DNA from 2 places in the Flindersiella endophytica genome. Region 2 is predicted to be linked to the other one. Evidence: riboswitches for the same ligand, from Rfam matches in the RefSeq annotation. Region 2 holds a riboswitch; the other holds the start of a gene.
What was found. Region 2 has a riboswitch for cyclic di-AMP ahead of ACYVF6_RS22595 (C40 family peptidase). Riboswitches for the same ligand answer to the same signal wherever they lie in the genome.

Region 1: linked by a shared signal. The riboswitch ahead of ACYVF6_RS39775 (transglycosylase family protein) and the one ahead of ACYVF6_RS22595 (C40 family peptidase) in region 2 are both predicted to bind cyclic di-AMP.

The regions. Positions count from the first base shown of each region.
Region 1 covers NZ_BAAGYY010000036.1:275,454-278,850, forward strand. Annotated here, with positions in the region: gene sigK (sigma-70 family RNA polymerase sigma factor) at 1-455, opposite strand, end outside; gene ACYVF6_RS39775 (transglycosylase family protein) at 628-1,194, opposite strand; cyclic di-AMP (ydaO/yuaA leader) riboswitch at 1,306-1,481, opposite strand; gene ACYVF6_RS39780 (HAD family hydrolase) at 1,572-2,027, opposite strand; gene ACYVF6_RS39785 (hypothetical protein) at 2,082-2,303, shown strand; gene ACYVF6_RS39790 (metallophosphoesterase family protein) at 2,580-3,397, shown strand, end outside.
Region 2 covers NZ_BAAGYY010000019.1:416,019-419,415, forward strand. Annotated here, with positions in the region: gene ACYVF6_RS22585 (NYN domain-containing protein) at 1-450, shown strand, start outside; gene ACYVF6_RS22590 (hypothetical protein) at 548-763, shown strand; cyclic di-AMP (ydaO/yuaA leader) riboswitch at 915-1,108, shown strand; gene ACYVF6_RS22595 (C40 family peptidase) at 1,181-2,149, shown strand; gene ACYVF6_RS22600 (tyrosine-protein phosphatase) at 2,251-2,949, shown strand; gene ACYVF6_RS22605 (hypothetical protein) at 3,075-3,397, shown strand, end outside.

The sequences.
Region 1 (3,397 bases), on a different contig from region 2:
TCCCGCTGCAGCTCGGTCAGCGTGCCGAGACATCGGCGTACCTGCTGCTGTTCGAGCGCCGTCGTCACCTGCTCGACAGTCTCGTCGTACGCGGTCTCAGCGGCCTGCGCGGCCGCGCGTCTTTCCCGGTCGCTGCTGGTCTGCTCCTTGCGTACCCGGTCGACGGCCCTGCGGTGCGCCAGCGTCAGCGCCCATGTGGTCGCCGATCCCTGCTTCGCGTCGAATCTGGTGGCGGTACGCCACAGTTCGACGAAGACCTCCTGCGTCACCTCCTCGGCCTGTGCGGGATTACGCAGGACCCGGCGCACCAGGCCGAAGACCGGCGTGGACAGCCGGTCGTACAGCGCCTCGAAGGCGGCTTCGTCACCACGCGCAACCCTGGAAAACAGCTCCTCAGGGGTCGGCCCGGGCGCGTCTCCGCCACGTCGCCGCAGGGGTGTGGGCTCGCTGGTCACGGTGCTCACCTTAGATTGACCCGTAGACGTTCACTGAGATATTCGAAGCCACGCGGCCGGTGGATGGGTCACGGATCGGTCACTTCCGCGCGGGCAACCGCGTCCGGACACAGCACGGTACCCCGCGCAGGGGGGATGGACGCGGGGCACCGTGGTCTGTGGAGCCTGTGGGTCAGCGCAAGCGGAGCTTCTCACCTGGGAAGATCAGATCGGGGTTCTCACCCACGACGCTGCGGTTGAGCCGCGCCAGCGTCTGCCAGCCGCCCTTCACATGCTGGTCCGCCGCGATCTCGGACAGCGTGTCCCCGGCCTCGACCGTGTACGAAGCGCCCGGAGCGGCGACTCGCTCGGACTTGGGGGTCGTGGTCGTGGAACGGTCGGTGTCGCGCGACGCCTGTTTTTTCGCACGGCTCCGATCGCTGCTCTGCTTTTCCGGCGTGGTACCAGGGTTGCCGCCCTTGTCGTCGGAACCCAGGCCGAGCCTTGACGAACAAGCCGGCCAAGCCTGCCAGCCCTGTCCGTCGAGTACTTTCTCGGCAATCGCGATTTGCTGCGATTTGGTTGCCAGGTCCGCACGCGAGGCGTATTTCCCGCCGCCGTACGCACGCCAGGTCGACGCGGTGAATTGCAAACCGCCGTAAAACCCATTCCCAGTATTGATGTGCCAGTTACCGCTGCTCTCGCAGTTGGCCAGCTTTTCCCAAGTGGAAAGGCTGGCGGCGTCTGCGGGAGTGCTCATCGCGACCATCGGAACCGCGGCGATACTGCTGATGGCAGCAGTCGTCGTAATTTGCTTTGCCGCATTGTGTGATCGACTTGAGCCGCGATGTTTGCCTTTATAGGGCACGCTGAACCCGCCTCTCATCGCCTGCGGAGTTAGCTGACGGGTTCGGGCGAGAGGAATGCCCGGCCCACTGCGGTGTCGTGGTCGCCCCAAAACAACACAGCGTGACTTCACCCCAATTGGACCAATAGAAAGTCCAACTAGTGGGTCCTCCGTCTCCGCCCTTTCGTTGCTAGTAGATACGACACCGCCGGGCGGGGTTCGGCGAAGCGGGCCGTAATCGCACTGGTTTTGCGCGACCCGTCAGAGACTAGGGCGTGATCACCCCGTTATCAAGTGGGGCGAGCATCATCCAGATTTGCCCAGGTCGCGCGAAATGTCTGAAATCCCGCTGTTTCGTAAGCATCGCAAACAGCGGGTTCGTCATCGACGACGACGGCTACCGGCTGTTGTTTCGCCAGCTTGCGCAGGGTGGCGAGCTTCATGACACTGGCCGGACGCCGATCGTGGTCGCGGCGCAGCACCAACCGGCCCTCTGGCGCCTCGTGCTTGGTGAGCCAGCGCTGCGTGGCCTCGCGGATGCGCTCCGGCCGGCCCGAGAGATAGACGATCTCGTAACGGGCAGCCAGCTCGCGAACGACGGCGAAGCCCTCGGCCAGCGGCTCGTCGTAGGGCGCGGCGCGGAAGAATGCGTCCCAGTTCTTCGGATAGACCTGGACGTGGTGCTGCCGGTGCCGGGCGTCGGCGAGCACGCCATCGATGTCCACGACCGCGATCGCTGAGTCCATCCAACGAATCTAGCGCCCCCGACCTGATGTCAGATGTCGAGAGGAGTGGTCACCGTGGCCGAGAAACGGGTGCCGCCGAGACCTACGTACGTTGTTCTACGGCAGGTCGGCGACGGCCGGTTCGAGCTCGTCGGAGAGGTGGAGCGGAGACCTGGTCTGACGGCCAAGGTGGGACGGCGTGCCGCCATCGTCGAAGCGATCGGCCGCGAGCCCGATCCCGGCGAGGTGTACGCCGCGGTCGCGCGGAGCGAGTGGCGGATCGGCTTCGACTGGTAGCCGGCTTCTCATGACGGCGACGGCATCCGCGTGACGAACCTTTGTTCGGACGGGATCGGGCCTGCGCGGCGTGGCAGCGTGAGCGTTGTCGGTGCCTTTCGCTACCGTGCAGAGCACTATGGCCGAGTCTCCTAGATATCGCCTGACTCGCGACGCCCCGCATCCGCGCTGCCGGCACCGCGAACCTCGCGAGTATGCCCGACACGAGCGTCGGCCCGCGGCAGCGCGGCGCGGCTGCGCCACGAGCTTGACCGGCCCTCTCTAGGAGACACGACCATGGCTGACATGTCCGCTCCGCGGTCGAGGGTCACGTTCGTGCACTCGGCCGACTGGCAGTTGGGCATGGTCCGGGCGTTCCTCGGACCGGAGGCCCAGGCACGCTACGGCCAGGCCCGCATCGACGCGATCGATCGCATCGGCCGGGTCGCGGCCGAGGCCGGTGCCGCGTTCGTCGTGGTGGCGGGCGACGTGTTCGACGCCAACCAGGTCGACCGCCACATCGTTCTTCGCGCGTGCGAGGCGCTGAAGACGATCCAGTGCCCGGTCTACCTCCTGCCCGGCAACCACGACTCGCTCGAGCCCGGCTCGGTGTGGACCAGCCCGATCCTCGCCGCGCATCTGCCGGACCACGTGGAGACCCTGACCGACACCACGCCCCGCACACCGGTGAAGGGCGTCGAAGTGGTCGGCTTCCCGTGGCGCTCCCGCCGTCCATACTCCGATCCAATGGCCGAGCTCGCGCAGCTCGAGCCCGCGCCGGACGGCGTGCTGCGGGTCGCGGTCGGCCACGGTCAGGTCGACATCGTGGCGCCGGAAAACCCCACCATCGCCCACATCGAGCTCGCCGCGCTCGAAGCCGCGCTCTCCGACCGCCGGATCCACTTCGCCGCACTCGGCGACCACCACTCGGTCAACGACGTCGGCACCACCGGCCGGATCTGGTACTCCGGCACGTCCGAGCCCACCCGTCCCGAGGAGACCGACCCGGGCAAGGTGCTGCTCGTCGACCTGTCCGCCGACGACTGCGAGGTCACACCCGTCCAGGTCGGCACTTGGCACCTGATCGAGCGCCTCATCGAGGTCGACGGCGACGC
Region 2 (3,397 bases):
GAGCCCGGATCCGGAAGCCAGCTCAGCGGCGCCGACGCGGAGGCCTCGCTCGAGGCGTTGCTCGGCCTGCCTCAGGTCCACCTGATCGTCGACGGCTACAACGTGACCAAGACCGCGTGGCCGACGATCCCGCTGGAGACCCAGCGCACCCGTCTCGTCAACGCGATGGGCGGGCTGGCCGCACAGACCAGGGCCGAGCTCACCGTCGTGTTCGACGGCGCCAACCTCGACGCGATGCCGCAGATCACGGTGCCGCGGGGCGTCCGCGTGCGGTTCAGCCCCGGTGGCGTGACCGCCGACGACGTGATCCGTGAGATGGTGGCGGCCGAGCCCGAAGGGCGGCCGGTGGTCGTGGTGTCCAGCGACCGGGAGATCGCCGAGTCCGTACGCCGCAGCGGTGCCCGGCCGGTGCCGGCGAGTGGCCTGGTCAGGCTGATGAGCCGCAGCTGAGACCAGCTCGGGCCCACCCTCCGATCAGGTCGAGCTTGACTGTCGGTGCTCTGCTCTAACGTCTTCGTCAGACCGCAAGGAACTATCTGGAGGCGTCATGCAGATCGACTGCGACAGCTGTGTCGTACGGGGACCGCAGGCCTGCGGTGACTGCGTCGTGACCGTCCTGCTCGGGGCTCCGCCCGCCGGTGTCGAGTTGGACGCCGAGGACCGTCAGGCGCTGGACATCCTGGCCGATTCTGGACTCGTGCCACCGCTCCGGCTGGCCCGGACCGACACCGACGAGGCCCCACGTTGGGCCCAAGGTGCGTAGATAACTCTCCGAACAAGACTTGACACAATGCGTAAGCAGGGGTTTTATTTCCTTTACGAAAAAGAAGCTCCAGTGATTTGAAACATCACGGATTGGTCACTAGAGTCGCTCGCCAGGTACTTGTTCAAGGACGTCGGCTAACCGGCCGGCGGCAGGTACCCCGCTTAATCCCCGTCCGGCAAACCCACGGACGAGGAGCCGGGGACCCACCGTAGTTCCTGGGGTGAATCGGTACGCGTCCCTTGATGCACAGGCAAGCAGGCATCGCATCATGGGCGCGTCTCGTAGGGCTACCTCCCGGCCCGAACCCGTCAGCTCACCCGGTAGGCGTAGAGGAAGGAAAGGGGCCCGACCGCAGTGTCGAACCGCCGCAAGCGTCCGTCAGGGCGTGCGCTGCTAGCCCTGGGTGCCGCCTCCGTGGCAGCCGTCGTCGCCGTTCCAGGCGCGAGTCTCGCTGATCCCACCCCGTCGATCGCCGAGGTGAAGAAGCAGACCGAGAAGCTGCACCACGAGGCCGAGCAGGCCGCCGAGTTATCCAACGAGTACTCAGACAAGATGACCGCTATTCAGCGCAAGCTGAAGAAGCTGGACACCGACCTCGAAGCGCAGCGCGCCAAGGTTCAGGAGCTGCGCCGCAACATCGGAGCCTTCGCCGCCGCCGAGTACCGCGCGGGTGGCATGGACAGCACGATGCAGCTACTGCTCGCCGACGACCCTGACAAGTTCCTGGCGCAGATGAGTTCTGCGCGGGCGCTGCGTGGTCAGCAGGGCGACGTGCTGGTTCGGCTGCGTGCCGAGCAGAAGGAGCTGGCTGAGCGTGAGGCCCTGCAGAAGGCCGAGCTCGCCCGCTTCAAGGACGCCCAGAAGCAGGCCAAGGACCGGCTCGAAGAGGCCAAGGCCAAGCAGGCCAAGTCCGACGACCTGCTGAAGCGCCTCACCGCCGCTGAGCGTCAGCGGCTCCAGGAGCTGGAAGACCGTCAGAACCGCACGTCCCGTGGCAGCGATCGGGAGATCCCGTCCGACCTCCCGCCCGGCTCCGGTCGCGGCGCGATCGCACTTGCCTTCGCCAAGAAGCAGGTCGGCGAGCCCTACGTCTTCGGTGCCGACGGCATGAGCACGTGGGACTGTTCCGGGCTGACCATGATGGCCTGGGACGCAGCCGGTGTTTCGCTGCCGCACTCGGCGAAGCAGCAGTACTACCAAGGCCCGAAGGTCTCCCGGTCCCAGCTGGAGCCCGGCGATCTCGTCTACTACTACAGCGGGATCTCCCACGTCGCGATCTACGCCGGCAACGGCATGATCCTGCACGCGCCGCGCCCCGGCAAGAACGTCGAGTACGCCCCGATGGACGAGATGCCCTACGTCGGCGCCACCCGGCCCGGCTAGAACGACCTGGAGTCGAATCGCTTTCGAAAACGGTGGACGCGTCCGAGCCGGACGCGTCCACCGTTTCTGTCTGTTGTTGCTTCTGAGGGGGAGGAGTACCTGTGACCCGACCGGGTTTCCTGGACTGGCCGGACTGTCTCAACGCTCGCGACCTCGGCGGCCTGCCACTCGGAGGCGGTGCCAGGGTCCGCCGGGGCGCCCTGGTCCGTTCCGACAACTTCGACCGGCTGACGCCCGCGGGCGTCGCGGCGGTCCGGGCGGCAGGCGTGAGCCGGATCGTCGACATACGTACGCCGGGGGAGTGCGAGCGCTATCCGTCGGCGTTCGCCACCGACCCGCTCCGGCGCAACCACCCGGTGAACGTCGCCGATGAGCCCTACGACACCACGCTCGACCTGGCGAGCCTGTACCTCCAGACGCTCGACTTCAACGCTGCTCGCTACGCCTCCGCCGTCGGCGCGATCGCCGACGCACCGCCCGGGTGTGTCGTCGTGCACTGCCATGCCGGGAAGGACCGGACCGGCATGGTCGTCGCGCTCGCGTTGACGCTGGCCGGCGCAGAGCCCGCGGCGGTCGCGGACGACTACGCCGTGGTCGGTGTGCCCGACGTGATGCAGCTGGTCGGAGGCTCCGGGCCGGCGACCTCTCCCGACCTCGAGGCCCCCAGGGCTGAGACCATGCTCGCCGTACTGGAGGCGCTGCGGGCCGATCATGGCGGTGTCGAGGGCTTCCTGGGCCGCGCCGGGCTGGCCGCGGACCGGATCCAGGCACTTCGGGAGCGGCTGCGGGCACCGTCCTGACTGTGGTTGGCGGTGGTTGGGCCGAGAACCGACCGGCTTGCCTGCTTCGGCCGCGTTCATATGCTTTTCATCTCGCTTTGTGCGAGTGGGCCCGCACGCACCCGATTCCCCTCTAGGATTCCGGGGTGGCAGAGCACCGCTTCAGGCACGTGCGGCCGCGCGGTGCGCGCCGGCTTGCGCCGCTGCAGCCTGCCTGGACCCGCAAGGGATGGGCGCTGCTGCTGGCCCGCTTCCTGACCAGGGTGAGCGATGATCGCTCGGCCCGGCGCTGGACGGTGCTGTCGGCCACCGCGTTCGTGTTCGTCCTCGCGGCCGCGTTCGGCATCGGCATCCCATCGGCCAGGCAGACCCTGACCCAGCCGCCCGTTCCGGAGCAGGCCGCGGAGAGCAGTGACACCGCCGCTTCCGCCGGCACACTCGCCGGCCGGCTGTCGGCCACCCGGGTCGA